Regions from separate parts of the Agarivorans sp. D1326 genome, predicted to be linked through region 2. Evidence: predicted binding sites of a transcription regulator. Region 2 holds the regulator's gene; each other region holds the start of a gene.
What was found. Region 2 encodes LexA, which represses DNA repair genes until DNA is damaged. Its sites were predicted from a motif close to TACTGTATNNNNATACAGTA; they were not measured.
Positions count from the first base shown of each region.

Region 1: the regulator LexA is predicted to act here: its motif matches at 4,246-4,265, upstream of recN (DNA repair protein RecN).
Region 3: the regulator LexA is predicted to act here: its motif matches at 3,896-3,915, upstream of ACYFDN_RS16655 (SOS response-associated peptidase family protein).
Region 4: the regulator LexA is predicted to act here: its motif matches at 1,908-1,927, upstream of ACYFDN_RS00265 (YebG family protein).

Region 1 is NZ_JBTWEN010000003.1:468,543-474,617, forward strand. It holds gene ACYFDN_RS08665 (CNNM domain-containing protein) at 1-52, opposite strand, end outside; RNA gene ssrA (transfer-messenger RNA) at 251-617, opposite strand; gene smpB (SsrA-binding protein SmpB) at 706-1,191, opposite strand; gene ACYFDN_RS08680 (SRPBCC family protein) at 1,293-1,721, shown strand; gene ACYFDN_RS08685 (RnfH family protein) at 1,724-2,068, shown strand; gene ACYFDN_RS08690 (outer membrane protein assembly factor BamE) at 2,120-2,479, opposite strand; gene recN (DNA repair protein RecN) at 2,556-4,220, opposite strand; gene ACYFDN_RS08700 (reverse transcriptase family protein) at 4,639-5,802, opposite strand; gene ACYFDN_RS08705 (phosphoribosyltransferase-like protein) at 6,050-6,075, opposite strand, start outside.
Region 2 is NZ_JBTWEN010000012.1:81,232-87,306, reverse strand. It holds gene ctaD (cytochrome c oxidase subunit I) at 1-1,424, opposite strand, end outside; gene coxB (cytochrome c oxidase subunit II) at 1,436-2,542, opposite strand; gene lexA (transcriptional repressor LexA) at 2,834-3,481, opposite strand; gene ACYFDN_RS19035 (helix-turn-helix domain-containing protein) at 4,307-5,125, shown strand; gene ACYFDN_RS19030 (hypothetical protein) at 5,423-6,075, shown strand, end outside.
Region 3 is NZ_JBTWEN010000009.1:28,600-34,674, forward strand. It holds gene arcA (two-component system response regulator ArcA) at 217-927, shown strand; gene pykF (pyruvate kinase PykF) at 1,178-2,590, shown strand; gene ACYFDN_RS16650 (gamma-glutamylcyclotransferase family protein) at 2,649-3,242, opposite strand; gene ACYFDN_RS16655 (SOS response-associated peptidase family protein) at 3,285-3,851, opposite strand; gene ACYFDN_RS16660 (methylglyoxal synthase) at 3,965-4,420, shown strand; gene ACYFDN_RS16665 (super-infection exclusion protein B) at 4,422-5,060, opposite strand; gene dusA (tRNA dihydrouridine(20/20a) synthase DusA) at 5,175-6,075, opposite strand, start outside.
Region 4 is NZ_JBTWEN010000001.1:54,035-60,109, forward strand. It holds gene prc (carboxy terminal-processing peptidase) at 1-412, opposite strand, end outside; gene proQ (RNA chaperone ProQ) at 439-1,068, opposite strand; gene ACYFDN_RS00260 (GAF domain-containing protein) at 1,150-1,629, opposite strand; gene ACYFDN_RS00265 (YebG family protein) at 1,634-1,894, opposite strand; gene ACYFDN_RS00270 (paraquat-inducible protein A) at 2,188-2,628, shown strand; gene ACYFDN_RS00275 (paraquat-inducible protein A) at 2,612-3,214, shown strand; gene ACYFDN_RS00280 (MlaD family protein) at 3,207-5,810, shown strand; gene rsmF (16S rRNA (cytosine(1407)-C(5))-methyltransferase RsmF) at 5,823-6,075, shown strand, end outside.

The DNA of each region.
Region 1 (6,075 bases), on a different contig from region 2:
ACAAAAATGAAACAATAATAGCAAGACACAAAAAACTTACTAAAAGAAACACTTAATCCACCATTTTATAAACCCAAATACACTGTTGGGCGTGCAGTAACGCTGCCACAAATAGTCTTGCCGCTGTCGTTAGCCGCAGTTTATCAAGTTATATCAACAAAAGGGCAGAAGAATATTTAGATTTACATAACTTGGGTGGTAAATATGAGGCACAAAAAAAGACACCCTTAGGTGTCTTCGTTTGTAGAATTGGTGGAGCTGGCGGGTTTCGAACCCGCGTCCAAAACCATTCTAACCAATGGCGCTACATGTTTAGTTTGTCTTTATTCTCGTTAGCAAGCTGCGAACAAACACGCCACTTACTAACATACCAGAATTATATTTCGCGGTTCAGCTCTCTAGTCAAAGCATCCCTCGCTATCTTGTTTGGGTTTGAACTTCTATGATTCCCCGTCTTACAAGCGGAAGCTAGGGTAGAAGTGCTCTAGCAGGTTATTAAGCTGCTAGTGCGTAGTTTTCGTCGTTTGCGACTATTTTTTTGCGGCTTTTTACGTGGCAAACCGCCCCACGACATGCTCCACAAGCCTTCCTGATCCTGTCGAATCCAATTCAGCCCCGGAATTTCTCAAGCATTGTAACACAAGCCAACGGCGTGCGGATATACAGTGCTGTTTAAACGCTGCTTATTTACCCAATAGGGTAAAACTATCTGAAGCTGTGCTTCATTACGCGGTCTTTAGTGCGTTGCCATTCGCGATCTTTTTCATCTTCACGCTTGTCTTGGTCTTTCTTACCTTTGGCTAAGCCTACTTCTAGTTTGGCCCAGGAGCCTTTCCAGTATAAAGCCGTTGCAACAATGGTATAGCCTTGGCGCTCAACCGCACCAATAAGCTTATCTAGCTCTCGGCGATTAAGAAGCAGTTTGCGAATGCGTGTTGGATCTGCCACAACATGGGTTGAGGCTGAAATTAGTGGTTGAATGTTTAAACCAGAAACAAAGGCTTCGCCGTCGCGCACGTATACGTAGCTCTCGGCGATATTTACCTTTCCGGTTCGCATGGATTTTACTTCCCAGCCTTGTAGTTCCATACCCGCTTCAAACTTGTCTTCGATACGGTATTCATGCCGCGCTTTTTTGTTTAGCGCAATGGTATTGGAACCAGCTTTTGATTTTGATTTTTTCTTGCTCATGGCGGCTATTATACCGATGCGGCGGGGCTTTAAAACTGATAATGTGCGGATTAGCTCAGCTAATGATAAAATGTGTGCAGATTTGATGAAAGAGTGGGTTCATGCCGCAAGTAAACCGTAGTGCCTTAGTGATGTTTAGCGCTAAGCAAATGTACCAATTAGTTAATGATATAAACGCCTACCCTGAGTTTTTACCTGGGTGTGTGAATAGTGAAATATTAGAAGAAAGTACTTCTAGTATGGTAGCCGAAGTTGGGGTTGCCAAAGCAGGCATAAAAAATAAGTTTGTGACTAAAAACACCCTCACTGAAGATCAGTCCATTCAAATGAAATTGGTGGATGGTCCGTTTAAATCTTTAACTGGGGTATGGAACTTTGTGGCCTTGGACGAGCAAGCTTGTAAAGTGATGTTGGATTTAGATTTTGAGTTTAGCAACAAACTAATAGCGGCGGCGTTTGGCCGTGTATTTAATGAATTAGCTGGCAATATGGTGCAAGCCTTTGTTGAGCGGGCCAAGCAGGTATATTAACGGTGTCGGATCTAATAAATGTAGAAGTGGTTTACGGCTTGCCAGAGCATCAAGTATTGTTGGCGCTAAAGGTTGAGCAGGGGTGCAGTATTTTGGAGGCCATTCATCAATCTGGCATAGTGCAGCATTTTCCTGAAATTGAGCCTGAGAAGGCGTCGGTTGGCATATTTAGCCGAGCAGCAAAACTCGCTCAGGAGTTACGAGATGGTGATAGAGTTGAAATATATCGTCCATTGATAGCAGACCCTAAAGAGTTGCGAAAAATTCGTGCTGAGAGGGCTAAAGCAGAAGGGCGAGCCAGTAAGGTAACTGGCGGCAGGCCAAAAACGAAAAAAGCAGATAACTAGAAACAAAAAAGCCAGATGATTAATCTGGCTTTTTTTATTGATGTTTTGTATTTAACCGGCGTCGAGCGGTTGCATAAAGTCTTCGCTGACTTGGTAGTCACCTTCGATGAAGGCTAAGTGGTCATTCACAAACTGAATCACTAAATCGCGCTTCTCAAAATCACCGTTGCCACTTTGATAGCTGTATAAGTAATACCAACGTTCTTTATCGAAGGCGTCAATTAACATTGGAGTACCTAGTACAAACCGTACTTGCTCCTTAGTCATGTTAATGCGGAGCTGTTCTACTTTGGCATCATCAATGTAGTTGCCTTGTGGAATATCAATTTTATATACCATCCAGTCGAAGGCAGAACAGCCAATTAGGCCAATGCTGGCTAGTAGAACAAAAATTTTGGCAGTAAAACGCATGTGAATCGAAGCTCCTTGTTAAGGCAAGCATCATAACTAAGCCTTGCCATAAAAAGAAGCTTGGAATGCTAAGAATTCAATCCTTAATCAATAATTCTTGCGCGTTTGCTAGCGCCGAAGCGGTAATTTCATCACCTGCAAGCAAGCGGGCTAGTTCTCCAAGGCGTTGTTCTGTATCCAAGGCTTGCATGTTTGTTATCGTTTCGTTTTTCTTTTGCTGTTTGCTCACCAGCATTTGTTGATGACCGTGGCCTGCAACTTGCGGTAAGTGAGTGACGCACAATACTTGGCATTGTTTACCTAGCTGGCGTAACATGCCGCCAACCACTGCGGCAGTTGGGCCACTAATACCCACATCCACTTCATCAAAAATTAGCGTTGGGGTTAAGATACTGGCGGAACAAATCACCTGAATTGCTAAGCCTATGCGTGAGAGCTCGCCGCCGGATGCGACTTTTTCGATAGCCTGCATCGGTTGGCCTGGGTTAGTGCGCACCAGTAATTCAACTCGGTCAATACCGTTGGCGTTGGTAAATTGCTCGTCACTTTGTAAAGAAAACTCACACTGGGCTTTTGCCATGCTTAGGTTGTGAATTTCTTTGGTGATTTGTTTGCTTAAGCTATTAGCGGCGCGCTCTCGACTTTTAGACAGCTTATTAGCTTTAGCTAAATATTGTTGCCATGCCTTATCAATATCTTCGGCAAGGTGTTCAAAGCGTTCTGTTTGTTGGCTTAGTTGTTCTAGTTGATGTTGTAACTGTTGATGCAGCTCTGGCAGTTGTTCTGGGTTTGTTTGGTGTTTCCTTGCAAGCTCTAAGGCTTGGCTTAAACGCTCTTCTAATTCTGCAAATAACTCTGGGTCGTAATCCAATTGCTCACTGTAACTACTTAACTGCTGAGTGGCTTCTTCTACTTGGATTTGAGCTTCGTGTAATAGGTTATTGATTGCATCTAGTTTAGGGTCTAATTCGAGCAGTTGGCTGGTTGTTTTGCAGGCTTGGCCTAGCATATCTAATACGTTTACTTGCTCATCGTGGCCAAGTAGCTGAGTAAGTTGATAGCTTGATTGTTGTAGCTCGGTGCTATGAGACAAACATTGATGCTGCTGCTCAATAGTTTGGTATTCGCCCGGCTGCAGGGCGAACTCATCTAACTCTTTGACTTGGTATTCAAGTAACTGACGTTGTGCAGCCAATTCATTTTGTTGTTGTTCTGCTAGCTCTTTCTCGTTACATAAGCTTTTCCAAGTTTGGTAAGCTTGTTTAACGTCTTGAATAAGTTGAGGGTGAGCTGCATATTGGTCAACAATGCTTAACTGCTGACTTGGTTTTAATAATAGTTGATGGGCGTGCTGGCCATGAATACTGACAAGGTATTGGCCCAAGCTTTTTAACTGCGCAGCGGGTACTGCTGTTCCATTAATATAGGCTTTCGAACGTCCCTCTTTAGTGATTACTCGGCGTAGAATACACTCATCATCACTTAGCAGTTCATTTTGTTGCAGCCAAAGCTGGGCACCTTGGTTATTGCTTAAATCAAATTGAGCACTAATTTCGGCTTTATCTGCGCCTTGCCTAACTACAGAGGCTTCGGCGCGATTGCCTAAACATAGGCCTAGCGCATCAATGGCAATAGATTTACCAGCACCAGTTTCACCGGTGATGGTGGTCATACCTTGGTGTAAGTCGAGTTCAAGAAACCGAACAATCGCAAAATTTTGTACGCTTAATTGAGTGAGCATATCCTTACCTGACTATTTATACAGTAACTGTATAAATATATAGTTCTATTTTTAAACATGCAAGCATCAAATGTAGGTATTACTTACAGTGTGATTTTTTACATTTGGATGTAATTCTTATGTATCATAGGCTTAAGTGGCAGATGGGTTATGATCAGCGGATTCAAGCAACTTACGTTACCAATTTGGAACTCGATGTTCTTGGTAACTGAAACTTGATGTGCTTCTGTCTAATCTTGGTTTTCTAAATTGTTTGGTAGTAATTTGATCACGACAATTGAAGTTGGAAACCCCGGAATTGTAGTTGGAAACTGCAATTGAAGTAGGAGACTGGTTTCATAAAATTATACCAAAGCGAGTGCTACTCTAAGGTGCTCGCTTGGGTTCAATGAATAGTTGAAAGCTCTTTGAGTCATTGCTAAGTTTGGTAGTTCTCATTTACTATTCCATTTTGCGTAAGAATATTTGAGAACTTAGCTTCCGATCTATTCCCATACTTATAGTCAATTTGCTTTGCATACCCGATCAGCCCATTTATATGTGATACCATACCAAACACGGTTTGAAATTTTTTGTGTTCAAGGTGTTGCGGTATACCAAACTTTTCAATGCCTCGAAGATGACCTTCTAATCGTTTTTTGAAACCTTTGAGTAGTATAGGTTCTTGACCGTCTATATTTAGCCCAAGTACAACCTTTCTACAGCCAGGAGGAATTATTTTCAACTTGGATTTATTCGTGCTGAAGTTACTTGATCTAAGAACCTTTTTTACATGGTTTACAGCCTTAATCGCTCTTTCTCTCGAAAATTTCTTATCACCAGTCGAGAACGTTAGATCATCGGCATATCTTGTATAAACAAGTCCGTGCTCTGAAGCATACCTATGAAGCTCCTCGTCAATATCTTGGAAAACCAGATTTGACAGCATTGGACTGGTTGGAGCACCTTGTGGGAGTCTACCAAAGAAACTAACTCCTTTTCTCTTATAAGGGTAATCTGAGGAGTTCGTATTGAAATTACGCCACCTTAAGGTGTTTTTTGCTCTTAAGTGTGTTGGCTGATACGTGCAAATTCGCCCTAACTCAAAAGCCAACAAAGGTTTGTAACCAAGTTTTCGGAATACTTTATAGACCATGACTTCGGATATAGAGTCAAAAAAGTTTTCAATGTCTACTTTGATAAGCCACTTTGATAAACAATGTTCTCTAGCACAATTGAAAATAGATGATTTTGAGTGGTACGAATAGCATCTGAAATGAGGAGCTTGAGACGCTAGTATGTCTCTATTGATCCAGGTCTGTACCAGTTTCAGCTCTACATCTGGAATTGTTAAAAATCTGTGACCTCCACTTCTTTTGGGGATTTTGTGGAAACGGTAGGGAGTTAGATTTCGACGAATGACCTCTCTGAGATATGGGTAGCTTATCCCTGTGATGTGGCATATGTGATTCAAACTAAATACAAACGGAACCGATGTATTACTTCTTGTGAGGGACTCATAAACAATACCATGAAGCCTTTGCTCGGGAATTCCCTTTTGTAAGCCTTCTTGTATATAGGTGTGAGTTGGGCCGATCGTCATACAGCTACCTTTGATGCTCCCGAGCACTGCTTCATCAATACTCGGAAGGCTACGCACCAGAGATTGATGAAGCAGTGGGCTGCGGATTAATGCGAGACATTTTTCACAGAAAGTACTTAACATACTCTCCGAGTTACCTTCCTTAACTTAAAAAGTTAAGGTCGAACACTATCCTGGTTCCAAATAGTGCGCCACATGTAAGCCATATGGCTAAACTAGCTGCAATACGCTCACGGCCCAACTAACGTCACCGAGGATAATAGTTTTTATCAT
Region 2 (6,075 bases):
AAGCCACCAATACTCACAATGGCGTTAACATCGGCAAACTGCAACGCATAGTCTGGAATACGCCGTGGCATGCCACCTAAGCCTAAAAAGTGCATAGGGAAGAACAACACATTTACCGAGATAAGCGAACACCAGAAATGTAACCGGCCCAGGCCTTCGTCGTACATATTACCGGTCCACTTAGGTAGCCAATAATAAGCAGCGGCCATAATCGAGAATACCGCGCCAGTTACCAGTACATAATGGAAGTGCGCCACCACAAAATAAGTGTCGTGATATTGGAAATCCACCGGCGTAATCGCCAACATCAATCCCGAGAAACCACCGATGGTGAAAAGCACAATAAAGGCCAGTGCGAATAACATCGGCGTTTCAAAGGTCATTGAGCCGCGCCACATGGTGGCCACCCAGTTAAATACCTTCACCCCTGTAGGTACCGAGATCAGCATGGTACAAAACATGAAGAACAACTCAGCTGCCACAGGCATACCAGTAGTAAACATATGGTGCGCCCACACAATGAAGCTTAAACCAGCAATAGATGCAGTGGCGTAAACCATCGAGGCATAACCAAACAATCTTTTACGAGAGAAGGCAGGAACAATCGCCGAGATAATGCCGAAAGACGGCAAAATCATAATGTAAACTTCGGGGTGGCCAAAGAACCAGAATATGTGCTGGAACAGTACTGGGTCTCCTCCACCAGCGGCATCAAAAAACGACGTGCCAAAATACTTATCTGTAAGCACCATGGTCACTGCACCTGCTAATACCGGCATCACAGCAATCAACAAAAATGCGGTAATAAACCAAGTCCACACAAATAGCGGCAACTTCATGTAAGTCATGCCGGGTGCACGTAAGTTCATAATGGTTACAATCACATTGATCGCCCCCATAATCGAACTAATCCCCATAATATGCACCGAAAATACAAACAAAGCGGTACTGTCTGGGCTGTAGTTAGTAGAAAGCGGCGCGTAGAAAGTCCAACCAAAGTTAGGGCCACCACCTTCCATAAACAACGAGGCTAACAGCATGGTGAAAGCAAAAGGTAAAATCCAAAAGCTCCAGTTATTCATGCGTGGCAAGGCCATATCTGGCGCGCCAATCATCATCGGAATCAGCCAGTTAGCCAAACCGGTAAAGGCCGGCATTACTGCACCAAACACCATAATTAAGCCGTGCATAGTGGTCATTTGGTTGAAAAAGTTAGGTTCAACTAACTGTAAACCTGGTTGGAACAGCTCGGCGCGGATCACCATCGCCATCGCGCCACCGGTAATAAACATGGCAAAACTAAACCACAAATACATTGAGCCAATGTCTTTGTGGTTAGTGGTTAATACCCAACGCATTAAACCGCGCGGGGCACCGTGATGGTGCTCATCATGGTCAGCATGAACGTCACTAATCGTGCTCATTATCTCTCTCCCTACTGCGCTGCGTTTTGCACGGCCACAACATCCTTGGCCTGCACTAAATCACCGGTATCATTACCCCAAGCGTTACGCTCGTAAGTAATTACGGCAGCCAGCTCTTTCAAACCTAGCTGTTTACCAAAGGCTTGCATCGCAGTGCCCGGTACACCATTCACAACTACTTCAATATGTTTGCCCACATCACCAATAGCGATTGGGCTGTCTTTCAAGCCAGGGAACACACCTGGTAAGCCTTCACCGTTAACTTGGTGGCAAGCTGCACAGCTTTTGTCGTAGACTTTTTTGCCCAGCGACATCAGTTCGTCTTGCTCCATAGTCATAGCAACCAGCTCTAACTCTTGGGCTTGCTTGGCTTGATAAGCAGCTTCTTCCTCGGCTAACCAAACATCGTAATCAGCCTGCGTTTTAGCGATAACCACAATCGGCATAAAGCCGTGGTCCTTACCACATAACTCAGCACACTGGCCGCGGTAAATGCCGGGTTTATCAATGATGGTCCAAGCCTCATTAATAAAGCCAGGGTTGGCGTCTTTTTTAACTGCAAAATCCGGTACCCACCAGGAGTGGATAACATCTTCCGAAGTCATCAAAAAGCGTACTTTTTTATCGATAGGCAATACCAGCGGACGGTCTACCTCAAGCAAGTAGTTTTTGCGTTTTTCCAGCTTGCCGTTAACTTCATCCATATCAGAAGCCAGCACACTGTAGAATTCCAGTTCGCGGTCGAAGTATTTGTAATGCCACTTCCATTGGGACCCGGTTACTTGAATGGTGATATCGGCATCGGAAGGATCTTCCATGGCCAACAGGGTTTTAGTGGCAGGAATCGCCATCCCAATCAAAATAATGAAAGGAACGATGGTCCAAATAATTTCTACTTTGGTACTTTCATGAAATTGAGCCGGCTTGGCCCCTTTAGACTTGCGATGATGAAAAATAGCCCAGAACATGGCGCCAAACACCAGCACCCCAATAGCACAACAAATATAAAAAATTGTCATGTGCAGGCCATAAACCTGCTCACTAATGGCGGTAACACCCGGACGTAAGTTGAATGACATTTCTTGCGCAAATACTTGCGACGAAAAGAATGTCAGCATTATTAGCTGAATCCATCGGCCCACAGCGCTCTCCTTTGCTAGTAGCCAACGACAACAACTCTCCAAACTAGGAAAGTAGCTGCAGAAAAAGGGAAATCCCCCACCCCAAAAGTAGTAGACAGCAACAGCTAAATACAAGCTACTGCTTATAAATTAACCCCTAAGTTAAAGAAATGTAAATATATTGTTGAGATTTTTATGGATAAACACAAAAGATGTGATGCTAACGACAAAAGCCCAAATCGGGCTGATTTGGGCTTAAAAAGGGCGGAACTTATTGCTATGTAAGGCTTACATCCAATCGGCAGTGCGAATAATACCTACCGCTAAGCCTTCAATTTCGATGCTTTGATACTCTAAATCAACTTCAATAGTTGAGAGCTCTTCATTCTCTGGGTGCAAGTAAACCATTTTACCGTCGCGCTCAAAACGCTTAACCGTAACATCGTCTTCTAAACGTGCCACCACCACTTGCCCATTAAGAACGTCATTGGTTTTGTGCACCGCTAACAAGTCACCATCCATAATGCCGATGTCTTTCATACTCATTCCCTGCACCCGCAGTAAATAATCGGCATGAGGGTTAAACAAGTTAGCATCTACCGCATAGTGCGACTCTACATGCTCCTGCGCCAAAATAGGCTCGCCTGCAGCTACTTGGCCAATTAAAGGTAAACCGGGTTCTAAGTCTTCGGCTACTGGCTCATTAGCGCTGGCTGGCAAATACTCTTCACTAATGCGAATACCACGCGAAGCACCAGGGATCATCTCAATAGCACCTTTCTTAGCAAGAGCTCGTAGGTGCTCTTCTGCCGCATTAGCAGAACGAAAACCTAATTCTTTAGCGATCTCTGCACGGGTTGGCGGCATACCCGTTTCGGAAATATGACGACGAATTAATTCAAATACTTCTGTTTGACGGGGTGTTAAAGGCTTCATAATCTACCTGTAAGTTTATACAGCACACTGTTAGTATATACAGCATGAGCAATGAAGCAAGGATTTATCTAAATCAGTGACTTATTGTAGGTTTCAGTTTCATTGGAATTCTTTCCGCTACTTTGAAACTACACCCGATATTTTGTGACACCAATCACAAATAGATAGAATTAAGGATAAAAGAAAGATACGAAGAGTAGAGCTAACTCGCTATTGGACAAAAGTGAGTTAGAGTGTTTATGTAAATAAGCGTTGTCAGGGTTAGGTGGGATAAGAAAATATGCCTTTGCAGGGCTGAAAACAACAAAGAGACAATTCAAGGTTGTCTCTTTGTCAGTTTGGGTATCAAAGGTTCATACTTTTAAGGTCTTATTTTGCATATTATAAAAGTCACCTACACAGTATTCACTTTGGTTGAGGTCGCTATCAATCATGGAAGTGGTAAAGATGATTTGACCGTTACAATATGCTGTGGTAGAACACCACTGGAAACTTTACTCGATGGAAAATCGGTTTGGGCTGAGAAGAACTTAGCTCAAATCTAAACTGACAGACACCGATTCAAAATTGGGTAACTGTCAGATCAGGTCTGAGCTAGTACACATTATTGTATATTGAACCCGTGACTTTTCACTCCTTAGTTACTGACGGAAACGGTCTCACTCGAACTCCATGCGCAAAACATCCAGAGCACTGCTACTCACCTCAAGCCAAACAATGCTGTTTTATATCCCCTATTTCGAATCTAAGGGAATCGCCTGGAAGTCAAAGGCCAGAGAACAAGGTCTGCCCACTGCTTACTCAAGTACTGAGAAATGGTTACCGATGAAGAACGTCTCCTTGTTTCTTCATGAAATGGCAGCGAGATGCGCCGACGATATGCCCCTAGCTGCGGGTAAATACGCCGCTCAAATTTACATTGACGGCAAAGAGGGTTTCATTGGGAAAGATTTTGAACTCAAACAAGTCCTAGAATCATTTATGAGCAACGAGCACCTGTTTAGCCGACAAAACACCTATTGGCTAGAGAAGGCGGGTGAAGAGTGGTGCCTTTGCAACCGAAGTGAGATGAAACCCAGTTTTCCAGGTAGTGTCGTTAACGAATGGTTCAGAGTTGCGCTGGTAATGCAGTTTTGCCGACATTGGCTTGGCCCTGATTGGTCGCCCAGCTTTGTAAATGTTATGACCCATGAAAGCTCAGGCGCCAAGTTTGCGCAGCTGCTAATTCCGCGCACTCAGCTAAGCTACGATTCTCCCGCCTTGAAAATTGGTCTTGCTGGAGTGGACAATCTTCAACCTATGTCCAATCGTACTCTCAAATCCCGTGACATCTCTGAGATCTACTTGCTTTCAGAAAGCTACTGCCACCTACCCAACTTCACCTTAGAGTGGTTAGCCAGCCTGTTTGGCGTCACCAGCAAAACACTGTACCGCTACTTTAATGACCACAGCACATCGTTCAACCAGATGAAGAAACAATCGATTCTTAAGCAAACCCGGAAGCTACTAGAACAGAGTGACGACCCCATTGCTGACATTGCTTATCGTATGGGTTATCAGGATGTATCGAACTTTAACCGGGCAATCAAAGCCATCTGCGGCGCCACACCAGCCCAACTTCGTAAGCAGAATCTACCAGACTAACCTGTCGCAAATAACTGTACACAACTTGGTCGTTTCTCACTGCCCCTTCCCTGCAATCAGCTGCCATTAAAACTTTCCCCTGCCATTAGCTTTACCTAACTTATTGTGGCTAACGCTTATGTCAAGTGTCCGAATATGACCATGACAATGTCCATATATGACCTGTTTTCGGGTGCAGAGAAAACCTACTATTCACTCGTTCGAATGACTCGACGGCCTTCATAACGTCAATGACTAGGCAGATGGCCCTTATTAAAGGACTTCACACTAACTATCACTGAATTATGAGAGCTAACAATGAACACGACACCACTGGCACCTATCGCCGCTCTGAGCATGCTTTTTGCGCTACCCGCTTTTGCCGATAGCGACACGCCAGATCCAGCAGACCTAACTAAGACAAATACCTCTGCCTACGTGGGAATGAGTAACAACGGTGGGTTTAAAGGTTCAATCTCTGGCGATATGGCGTTTCAAAACGGTCAACAAGGCATGCTTACCGTGGAAGCCGCAATGGATAGTCACGGAAATTACACCGACAGTCGCCTGCAATACTTCCATGTTTTCTCTATAGCCAACTCTGTTGTGCCTAAAATCGCGGCTTCTGTAGATGTGCTAGACAACGCCTTGTTTAGCTCTGTTTCGCCCGGCGTGACGCTGGCTATTAACTCTGGTGTAAAAGGACTTAACATTTTTCCACGAGCAGGCGTGTTAGCAGGTAAGTTTTCCCAAGATCTTACCACCATGGCCAACATCTCTGACGACGAAGCTCTAGGTGCCTCAGCTGCGCTATATGTTTTCTACACTGCCGGCAAAGACGGCACGTATTTCGGTCTGTACCCAGAGTACAACTACCTATCAGGCGATGCGGAACTGTCAGTTCTGAACACCAATTTCTTAATGGCCACTCCTTTCAATAGCGAAAAAACACGCTGGGGCCAAATCAAGAT
Region 3 (6,075 bases), on a different contig from region 2:
TAGAATATGTTTACTGCTTGTAACGAACAATGCATGTGGAAGGTCTCGTACGCTGATTTATCACGCGTTTTAGACAAACTATTTGTCTATTTTTTTGCCATTCAACGAGTTTTAACACAAACTCAACATGGATGAATAAGTAGCCATTGCCTCACCTTCTATATAGCGCTACCTGTTCACAAGCCAACTTTATTCTAAACAGCATTGGGGAAGACCATGACACCAAATATTCTAATTGTCGAGGACGAACTGGTCACTCGTAATACGCTAAAAAGCACTTTTGAAGCCGAAGGTTACAATGTGTTCGAAGCGATTGACGGCAATGAAATGAACAGCGTATTAGAAGCGCATTCTGTTCACTTAATTATCATGGACATTAACCTTCCTGGTAAGAATGGTCTGTTATTAGCGCGTGAGTTGCGCGACCGTGAGCAAATTGCATTAATGTTCCTAACCGGACGCGACAACGAAGTAGATAAGATCCTTGGCTTGGAAATTGGTGCCGATGACTACATCACCAAACCATTTAACCCACGTGAATTAACTATTCGAGCTCGCAACCTACTTAACCGTACCGTAAATGGTCAAGTAGCGAGTGAAGATAAAGGCACAGTTGAAGAATACCGCTTCAACGGTTGGACCTTAGACATTAATAGTCGCTCATTAGTTAGTCCAAACCAAGAGACTTACAAACTGCCACGTAGTGAGTTTCGCGCTATGTTGCACTTTGTTGAGAACCCGGGACAAATTCAAACCCGCGCAGACTTATTAAAGAAAATGACTGGCCGCGAACTTAAACCACACGATCGTACAGTTGATGTGACTATTCGCCGCATCAGAAAACACTTTGAGTCGATCCCGGAAACACCAGAAATTATCGCCACCATCCACGGTGAAGGTTATCGTTTCTGTGGTGAAATTGAATAAGCGATAAAATCGCATCAAAACCTCGCAGTTTGGCGAGGTTTTTTTATACTTGCTAGATGCTCAAATAATGAGCAAAACAGCGAGCTTTTACAAAATTGCACAATTAACAAGCCACATTTGTGAATTATAAATCGACATTATTTTGATCGACATTCGGATTTGTAGTTATTTTTCTACATATCCTTTTGTGATCAATCTTGTATAATGTGCGCAGATTTTTTACTAGCATCCTTAACGGAGAGTCACTTCAATGAAGAAAACCAAAATAGTTTGTACCATTGGTCCAAAAACTGAATCGGTAGAAATGCTAACTAAGTTAGTTGAGTCAGGCATGAACGTAATGCGCCTTAACTTCTCTCACGGCGACTTTGCTGAGCACGGCACTCGCATCAACAACCTACGTGAAGTTGTTAAGAACACTGGCAAATCTGCTGCTGTTTTATTGGATACCAAAGGTCCAGAAATCCGCACTATTAAACTAGCTGGCGGCGAAGACGTTAGCCTAGTTGCTGGTCAAGAGTTCACTTTCACTACAGACCAAACTGTAATCGGCGATGCAACTCGCGTAGCGGTAACTTACCCTGGTTTTGCTGCTGACTTGAAAGTAGGCAACATCATCCTAGTAGATGACGGCCTAATTGAAATGGAAGTTATCGCAGTATCTGATGACGAAGTTAAGTGTACTGTTCTTAACAACGGTGACTTAGGCGAAAACAAAGGTGTTAACCTTCCTGGCGTTATCGTTCAACTTCCTGCTCTTTCTGCTAAAGATAAAGGCGACTTAATCTTTGGTTGTGAGCAAGGTGTTGATTTCATCGCAGCATCATTCATTCGTAAGAAAGAAGACGTACTAGAAATTCGTCAACTTCTTAAAGAGAATGGCGGCGAGAAGATCCAAATCATCTCTAAAATCGAAAACCAAGAAGGTGTAGATAACTTCGACGAAATTCTAGAAGTTTCTGACGGTATCATGGTTGCTCGTGGTGACTTAGGTGTTGAAATCCCAGTTGAAGAAGTAATCTTCGCTCAGAAGATGATGATTGAGAAGTGTAACCGTGCACGTAAATTGGTTATCACTGCAACTCAAATGCTTGATTCAATGATCAAAAACCCACGTCCAACTCGTGCAGAAGCGGGCGACGTTGCTAACGCAATCCTAGACGGTACCGATGCAGTAATGCTTTCTGGTGAGTCAGCTAAAGGTAAATACCCTGTAGAAGCTGTATCTATCATGGCTACTATTTGTGGTCGTACTGACGCAGTAATGCCTTCTAACTTAGATCCAGCACGTGATAGCGGTAAACTACGCATCACTGAAGCGGTATGTAAAGGTGCTGTAGAAACTTCTGAGAAGCTAAGTGCTCCTCTTATTGTTGTTGCTACTGAAGGTGGTAAGTCTGCGAAATCTGTTCGTAAATACTTCCCACAAGCTAACATCTTAGCAATTACTACTAACACTAAAACTGCTGCTCAACTTTGCTTAACTAAAGGTGTTATTCCTCACGTTGTTGAAAGCATTGAAAGCACTGACTCTTTCTACGCGCTTGGTAAAGACTTAGCGATGGAATCAGGTCTTGCAAACAAAGGCGACATCGTAGTGATGGTATCTGGTGCCTTAGTACCTTCTGGTACTACTAACACTTCTTCTGTACACGTACTGTAATTTACGTTTATCGAAGCTAAAAAAGGCGCCTTAGGCGCCTTTTTTTATGCCCAAATTCTTAGCTCTGAGCGACCGGGTTGTAATCAGCCAAATGCGCCATATCATTTAATATCGAATCAATTTGCTCTAAGGCTAGAGCATCCATATTAATGGCCCTTGGGTAAATAGGTTGATGACGGTCATCTAACCAATGGCTTACCCAATAATTAGTCGAAAGCAAAAACTCACGGGCGTATTGCTCATTTACCGCCAAACACCCTCGCAAACACACATCTAAATAAGACTGTAAAATAGGGCTATTGCTCTGTGGATGCCAATACTCTTTAGCCACATAGGTATATATTTTAACCGCTGGCTTTGGCAGCGTATCTAAGAGATCAAGCTGTGAAACATCGAGTAATACTCTATCGTAATCTTCTTCGCGTTTATCCAGTTCAGGCAAGAAGCTTTCATCAAAAGGAATCAGCACCCCATTTACGCTGGCATTGTTATCGGGGGTAATGACAACAGCGGAACGATCATCAGCGCTTTTCAAACCACTCCAATAACGTTGGTAGCCATGTAACCGCGCTGCATACGCATGTTCACCAGGAAAGGTACACTGTCTGCAATCTGCATCAATTAAACTGCCATAACCAAAAATGTAAATCATCAATCACTCCTAGAAACCTGATGCGACAAAATATACTTGCAACTAAAACAAGCCCATCTGTGGGCTACTGCTCGACACATGATAATGAAACTGCTCCGCCTTATATGTACACGCTTGCCCGCCCAACCAGCGCAAGCCTTGCTCGAGTTCAAACAACAAAGGCATGCGATGATGATATTGCTGCAAAGCATTCGCTGCAGCTTGAGTAAGAACAACTAAGTGCTGTTTTCCCTCAGTAGCCTGCAAATACAAACCACCCAGCAATAATACATTTTGATGCTCCAAACTAAACTCAAAACGTTCTTGATTACGCCATTCATGCCATGCTTTTACTGGCAGTAAACAACGCTGGGTTTTCCAGGCGTTTTGAAACATAGCTTTATTAGCAGCACTTTCTACTCGAGCATTAATAACAAGCTGGGGATGTCGAGGGTGCTTTACTCCCCATATAAAAGGCTTACAACGCAGGGTTTCCTGCTCAATAATCAAAGCTGGCAACGATTCACTCGGGCGATACTGTTTGGTTTCGCCAAAATCTAGAAATAACGAATCCACACCTACGGCTTGTCGTATTTCATATTCACCGCCAATCATTACGCTACCGCACACGTTTTTGTTATCCCACCTTGATTATCTGCTGGCTGTTGCTAGCTAATAGTAAATACAAACAGTAACATAATCTGCAGTAAACGCTTTCAAACTAATCGTATTTAAGAGGTAACATGGATACAACCACCCGCACCATGAACGTTCGCAAACGTATAGCATTGGTAGCCCACGACCATAAAAAAACGGCGTTAATTAACTGGGCGAAGAATCATCGCGAAGATTTAATAAAGCATCAGTTATTTGGAACCGGCACCACCGGTACGCTGTTGTCACAGCAAGGGTTTGAAGTAGAGGCCTTATTAAGCGGTCCAATGGGTGGCGACCAACAATTAGGCGCAATGATTGCGGAAGGTAAAATAGACTTAATGATCTTCTTCTGGGATCCACTAGACGCGGTTCCGCATGACCCTGATGTGAAAGCGCTACTGCGTTTGGCGGCGGTATGGAATATACCTATGGCTACCAACCAAGCGACGGCTGAATTTATCTTAGCCAGCCGTCACTTTAATCAGGAGTTTTCGGTAGATGTCCCCGATTACGCGGGTTATCTAAAACAGCGAACTAGTTAAACTACGCTGCCGTTTGGCTTTCGGTATCACCAGCACGGATCCTAAATAGTTTCCCAGAGTGAGTACGATTTGCTTTGTAATCTGGTTGTAAAAAGCGAGGGCGAATTGATTTCAAATGTTCAATTTGCTCTTCGTTTAACTTACCAACCGGTAAGCCTAAAGCTTTGTAACTCAGTAATGGCCGCGCCGCTAAATTGATCATCATGTCCACATTGCTTCGTTGCTCGTGAACATGTTGCTCATTCATTGGCTTTAACACACCATTTTCCATTAAGTTTGCTACGGCAGGCTCTTTTAACGGCAGACTTAGTACGCTGCGACGAGTAATAATAAACTCGCGTAAAATAGCACGCTCAGAATGATCCAAACACGAGATCATCGAAGCGAGTCGTTGTAATTCTCGACGATGTTGAACGGCTCCCGTAATACTGGTCATAATCAACAACAACCCGCGGCTAAGAAAATAAGCCAAGCCCGTTACACAACTAATAGTTAACACCATACTCAGTTGCGCGTTTAAGCCTGCTTCAGGTAACCACTGTTTGGGAATAACCAGTAACATGCCACTGGCGGTAAGCACCCACGCCATAAAAATGTCTAATATGCCCCAGCGGGCGATTAAACGTCCTAAAAATTCCATTGTTTTGCACTCCTGACAAAAAGCTGACTCTTCGCAGGTAGTGATAGCAAGGGCTGTGCCAGATAATAAGAAGGCCGCATAAAGCGGCCTCAATTAAACAAGTAAGTAAGCTAACTAGGCTTCTTGATGCTCTGGAACTAAGTCCATTGCGGCTTGCATCACTTCAATGCCAGCACCTTTCTTATGGGCATTCTCGCTTAAATGCCTACGCCAAGCACGCGCTCCCACACAACCTTGGAACAGCCCCAGCATGTGGCGGCTAATATGTTGTAAACGACCGCCTTGTGCCAAATGGTTTTCAATATATGGCAGCATTAACTCAGCCACTTGATGGCGGCTTAATGCTGGCTGCGGATCGTCAAAGATCTGTTGATCCACATCCGCTAATAAGTAAGGGTTTTGATAAACCTCGCGACCTAGCATAACGCCATCGAGATGCTTTAGGTGCTCTTGCACTTGTTCCAAGCTAGCAATTCCGCCGTTTACGCTTATAGTTAACTGCGGGTAATCAGCTTTTACTTGGTAAGCTCTTGAGTAATCTAACGGAGGAATATCTCGATTCTGCTTTGGACTAAGACCAGACAACCAAGCTTTACGCGCATGAATAATAAAGGTTTCGCAGCCAGCTTCAGCCACCGGCTCGATAAAGTCTTTTAGAAACTGATAACTATCTTGCTCATCGATACCAATCCGTGTTTTTACCGTCACTGGAATCTTAACTTGTTGCTGCATTTTACTAACACATTCAGCCACCAGCTCTGGCTCAGCCATTAAACAAGCGCCAAAACGACCATTTTGCACACGGTCTGATGGGCAACCAACATTTAGGTTTACTTCGTCATAACCCAAATCTTCAGCGCGTTTTGCACATTCGGCTAATTCCTGCGGATTAGAGCCGCCCAGTTGTAAAGCCAGCGGGTGCTCTTGCTCAGAGAAGCCTAAGTAATCCCCTTTGCCATGTAAGATCGCACCTGTCGTGACCATTTCAGTGTAGAGCAGAATATTTTTGCTCATC
Region 4 (6,075 bases), on a different contig from region 2:
TTGGCTCGTCGAGCACTTGTAAAGAGTAAACTAATTGTTGGTAGCGACGCTTAAGCGACAGGTCGAAAATGGAATAAAGCGGTTCCAATCTACCAGCTGGTATGTCTTGATCTAGGCTGTAGCGATAACGTTCAAAGCGTAAGAAATCTTCTTCCAAAAACAAGCTACGATTGTAGTCAAGTTGCTGAATAAACTTATCGAAGATTTCGCTAGATAATTCATCGTCGAAAGGAACACTGCGGTAGTGAGAGCGGGTATATAAAGCGCTAATTCTTTTTGCCGCTGTAGCATGTTGGCTTTGCTGGCTTAAAGTGGGTAGCGCATCTTGTCCTAATGTAGGCGTTTGAGCCAACAACAGAGTTGAGTAACTAAGCGTTAAAAAAAATAGCCACAGACGGCTCAAATATTTCATAGGCACCTATCTCACTACTAAATCAATTATGCAACGATATGTTCTGCTTTAACTTTAACTAACATACCGCTTTTAAGTGTAACAGCAATGCCATCTTTTGTTACTTCTGAGATCTGACCCGGCATTGGCGTTTTTCCAACCAATACACGAACTTCCTTCCCTGCAACTAAATCTTTACTGTCGATTTTTTCAATCGGCTTCTTCTCTGCTGCTGGTTTGCTGTCGCTAGTTTTAGGTTTACTAGTACGCTTGAAATCAGCTTTTGGTTTACGTGCAGCAGCTTTGTTTTTGTCAGCTTTTTCAGCTTGAGCCTTTTTGTTAGCAAAGGCTTTATCTTTGCTTTCTTTTAAGGTCTTTTGTGCATGTTCTACATGCTCTTGTTCAATTTCTGCGCCCTCTACACCGTCTAAATCAACGCGTTTTGAGCCGACTTTTACGCCATGTAGGTAACGCCAGCTAGACGTATATTGACGCAGAGCAGAACGTAGTACGGTATTACTTACTTTCTCGTCTTCTTTAAGACGTTCAGCTAAGTCCTGAAAAATACCAATTTTAAGCGGCTTGGCTTCACCTTCTGTAGAAAAACAGTTTGGGAATTGTGTCGCCAAATATTGAATGACTTCTTTGCTATTTTTCAGTTTGTTAGTTTGTTCCATGATGACCTTTCTTATACATCTTTACTGGTACAGCGACAGGGCTGATTTCGGCTATTATAGTGAGCGTATATTGAAAAGCCATTAAAAATGCACATCACTTAGTTTATTTTCCAACACCTTAACTAAATACTCGATGCCAATTTGGTCACTTAGCTCGAATCGATTAAGACGTGGGCTATCAATATCTACTACGCCAAACAGTTCACCATTAAGATATAAAGGCACTACGATTTCTGATTCGCTAGCACTATCACAAGCGATATGCCCTGGAAACTCATGCACATTTTCAACACGGAAGGTTTGCTGCTGCGCAAAAGCCGAGCCACATACGCCTTGACCAACTTGTATTGAAGTACAGGCAGGTTTACCTTGAAACGGCCCTAAGAACAGCTGTTTTTTAGCTTTATCGGCCAAATAACACCCTACCCAGTTAATCTCTTCTAACTCGAGCCATAATAAGGCAGAAAAGTTAGCCAGATTAGAAATATAAGGTAAGTCTTTATCTAACAAAGCGTCTAATTGCTTACTTAGTGTCAAATAACGAGAAGATACATCTGTCACTGCATTACTCCTCTTCTTCTATCATCGATGCATCAAACTCCTGGCCTTTGAGCACTTGCTGCAGTGCATTTCGCTGGGAAGAAAGGTAAAAGCCTAGATTCTCGGCTTGTTGCTCGTTCATCTTAGGTTCTGCATGCTTTATCATTAATGTAAGCTGATCAGCTACGTCTAACATTTTGTCGTAATTGTCGGCTTCTTTTTTTGAACTAAAAGTCATTTTCTCTACACCGTTACGTTCGACGACATATTTAATAATTACAGCCACCGCTGCCTCCATTTACTGTTTTTATATACAGGGTAGTATGCACCATTCACTTTTAAACTACTAGTGACAAATTTTTACAGCATAGTTAGCCTGACTTAGCTAATATGTACTGTATGAAATCTTCTGAGTTATCAAAGCTATCCATCTGCCCGAGTTGCGATTTGTTGGTCGACACCCAAGCACATTGTAGGGCTGGAAACGTATTAATATGTCCACGTTGCAAACACACACTTGCGCGGGGGCGTAGAGCCCGTTTCTCTAGCCAATTTGCCTTAGCGTTAACGTGCTTGATTATGGTTACGCTTGCTAACACTTATCCGCTGTTGAGCTTTACATTCCTTGGGATCCCCAGTTCAGCCAATATTCTGCGCGGCACCGTGTTGTTACTTGAAAATGGCTATTATTTGGTGGGGTTCAGCGTGGTGCTAGCTAGTTTCATCGCGCCAATTCTGCTATTCAGCTTAATCTGTTATACCTCTTTGTCTTTAAGCAAAGGCTGGAAAGCTCCTTTTTTGGCAACAGCGTTGCATTTTCAAGACGATCTTATCCACTGGAGTATGATTGAAGTCTACATCGTTAGTTTTTTGGTCGCCTTGGTTAAACTAGTAGAATACGCCGATATCGATTTAGGCTATGGGCTTTGGTGTATCTGCATAACCTTGCTACTTTCTACCCGCCTAATTCAACGTATAGAGCCAGCGGAATACTGGGAGCGTTATGTACACATCCGCTAAACAGCTAGGCTTAAAACAATGCAGGCACTGCAAACTGTCAATGCCCGAGGAACAAAGCCACTGTCAGCGCTGCCATATGCGAGTTCATTCACGAACCCCTCAAAGCATGCAAAAGTGTTGGGCTTTTATCATTGCCGCTACTGTTGGACTGTTCCCTGCGAACTTAATGCCAATAACCGTTTTAAGTACTCGCGGTGCCCCCCAATACGAAACCATTATGTCTGGCGTGATCAGCTTAATTAAGGACGATATGGTAGGGATTGCCATTGTGGTATTTGTCGCCAGCATTGTGGTGCCTGTAATGAAACTTGTCGGCTTGGTTGTTATCTTATTGAGCCTGCAATTTAATTTGAATCTGAACAATCGACAGCGGATTGTTATCTATAGAATAATTGACATTATTGGTAAGTGGTCAATGCTCGACCTTTTTGTTCTGTCTATCATGATTGCAGTATTTGAACGAAATAATTTAGTAGGCGTGGAAGCAGGACCCGGCGCCACTGCATTTGGCGCAGTAGTATTGTTAACACTGTTCGCAGCAAAATCTTTTGATACAAGACTAATTTGGGATAAACAACTTGAATAACGCTAGTAAACCGGAACTTAAAAAAGAGAAGGTAATCTCCCCTATTTGGCTGTTGCCCATTTTGGCTGTGCTGTTAGGCGCTTGGCTACTATTCAAAGCTTGGTCTGAAGCAGGTGTGAAAATCAACATTGTGTTTGATAGCGCAAAAGGTATTACCGCTGGGCAAACTCAGTTGTTTTACCAAGGTCTAGATATTGGCGTAGTGAAAACGGTAGAACTTGCACCTAATTTAGAAGGCGTAATTGTAGTTGCAGAAGTTAAACGAGAAGCAGAGCAGTTACTAAAAGAAGATAGCCAATTCTGGTTAGTAACGCCCAAAGCGTCGATTACAGAGATTAGCGGTTTAGACGCGCTAGTATCTGGTAACTACATTGAACTAAACCCCGGCAAAGGTAAATTTAGTGATGACTTTGTTGCACTCAACGAACCTCCTAATATTATTAGGGGTAACGGTTTAAATGTACGCCTTACGTCAAACGATTTAGGCTCTCTAAATATTGGCTCCCCTGTTTACTTCAAAAAAATAAAAGTAGGCGAAGTACAACGTTATCAATTAAATGATCAACACCATGTAGAATTTGATATTCAAATCAAACCACAATTCTCCCATTTAGTAAAAATTGATACTCGGTTTTGGAATGTAAGCGGTTTTGAGGCCGATATCTCTCTCGATGGGATGCAAATCTCTAGTGAAAGCCTAGCCAGCGTGATTTCCGGTGGCGTCAGTTTTGATAGCCCCGTTCAATCTGCTATTGCAGATAAAGGACAAAACTTTATCCTCTTTGACAACCTTAAAGACTCTCAACGTGGTAAAGCGATTCAAATTACCATGCAGCAGCAACATGGTCTTGCAGCAAACCGCAGCAAGCTAATTTATCGCGGCGCGGTAATAGGGTTTATCAATGATATTCAAAATACCGGAAGTCATGACCATTTTTTAGCAAAAGCCTTGGTCGAGCCTAAGTATGAAGATCTGTTTAACGATACAACCCAATTAGTTCTGATAAAACCTGAAATAGGATTAAACGGAGTTAAAAACCTTGGTGCGCTAGTTGGTGCAAAGCAAATCGAAGTGATTGCAGAGCAAGGTGAGCTTCAAACTGAGTTTACCCTTACTACATCACCAAAACCTCCCGTTGGAAGTAAGTCCATCAGCTTTACCACTAACAATGTTAAGGGTTTAGCAGTTAACAGCCCGATCGTTTACAACGGGCTAACCATAGGTAAAGTGACTGAAATCGACTTAATAGATCGCAGCTTTGAGCTAAAAGCTTTTATTCAGCCTCAATATACCAAACTACTTACCCAAGGCAGCCGATTTTATAACCAAAGTCCGCTAGCTGTGGAAGCAGATCTAAATGGAATAAGTGTTGAAAGCAGCGGTCTGAGTGGTTTTATAAACTCCCCAATCATATTGATGCCCGGACATAGCAATGCTCTCAGTAAGCAAAGTCAATATGCCCTACATCACAACAAACAAGCTGCTCAATTGTCTAAAGCAAAAATAGAGAAACCTTTATCACTGCGCTTAAATACAGATTATTTGGGGTCATTAGGAGAAGGGGCGCCAGTTCTTTTCAGACGAGTACCGGTAGGAGAAGTTGAGCACTACAGTTTGTTAAAAGATGGCAGCATTGACCTAAAAATCAAAGTTTTTGGCAACTATCGACACTTAGTAACGGATAACAGTCGATTCTGGCACGCATCAGGACTGGAAATTAAAGCCAGTTTAGATGGTTTGTCGGTAAACAGTGAATCGCTTAGATCACTGGTTATGGGTGGTATCAGTTTTGATCACTTCGAAGAACTGACTAAGGAAAGCATCCGAACTGTTCATAAAACTAAACAGGATGCAACTAAGCGTCATTTAGCGATTAGCCTAACAACTAACGATAGCCACGGCCTCTACAACAACATGCCGATTAAATACCAAGGACAGCAAATTGGTAAAGTCACCAACTTGCAATTCAATGATAGCCTTTCCGAACTACAAGCAGATGCTGAGTTGGACTTCCCCTTTTACAGAAACTTCGCCCGCAGTGGCGCCTTATACTGGCAAGAAACGGCCTCTATCAGTCTATCTGAAGTAAAAAACTTAGATACCTTGGTAAAAGGCGACTTTATTAATGCCCTTCCAGGAAAAGGCAAACCCTCACAACAGTTTGTTTTACAAAAACAAGCACCAAATACCGACACAAATGCCTTACATATTTGGCTTAGCAGTAGCCACTTTGGCTCGTTAAAAGTTGGCAGCCCGGTACTTTATAAGCAATATCAAGTAGGTTTTGTTGATGATGCAAAACTGGCTATGGATGGCTCAAAAATCTTAGCTCGCCTCAACATAAACTCAGCCTATCGCCACTTGGTGCGCGAAAATAGTGTCTTTTGGAATGCCTCGGGCGTAGATGTAAAACTTGGCCTAGGTGGCGCTAACATTCGTCTTGATTCAATGGAAACACTATTAACTGGCGGCATTGCGTTTGCGACACCCGATGAAGAACCTACAGCTAAACCAGCCAAGGATCAGGATAAGTACGAACTACAGCCCATTTATGATGAAAAATGGTTACAATGGAGCCCTACCATTGAGCCATAGAAAATCTGCATTTTGACCAAACCAATAAATTTTCCAGCTAAATTCATAGAGCGCATTGAGAAAGATCTTCCAAGCGACTTGAGTTTAGCTGGGTTCAAAGCTATTTGTCAGCAGCCGATGCGCAGAAGCATCAGAGTAAATACGCTCAAAATAAGCCTAGAGGCATTTTTAAGCTTAGCCAAAACCAATCAATGGCAACTTGAGCCCATACCTTGGTGCGAGACTGGCTTTTGGATTACCCGCGAAGATGAGAGCTTATCGCTTG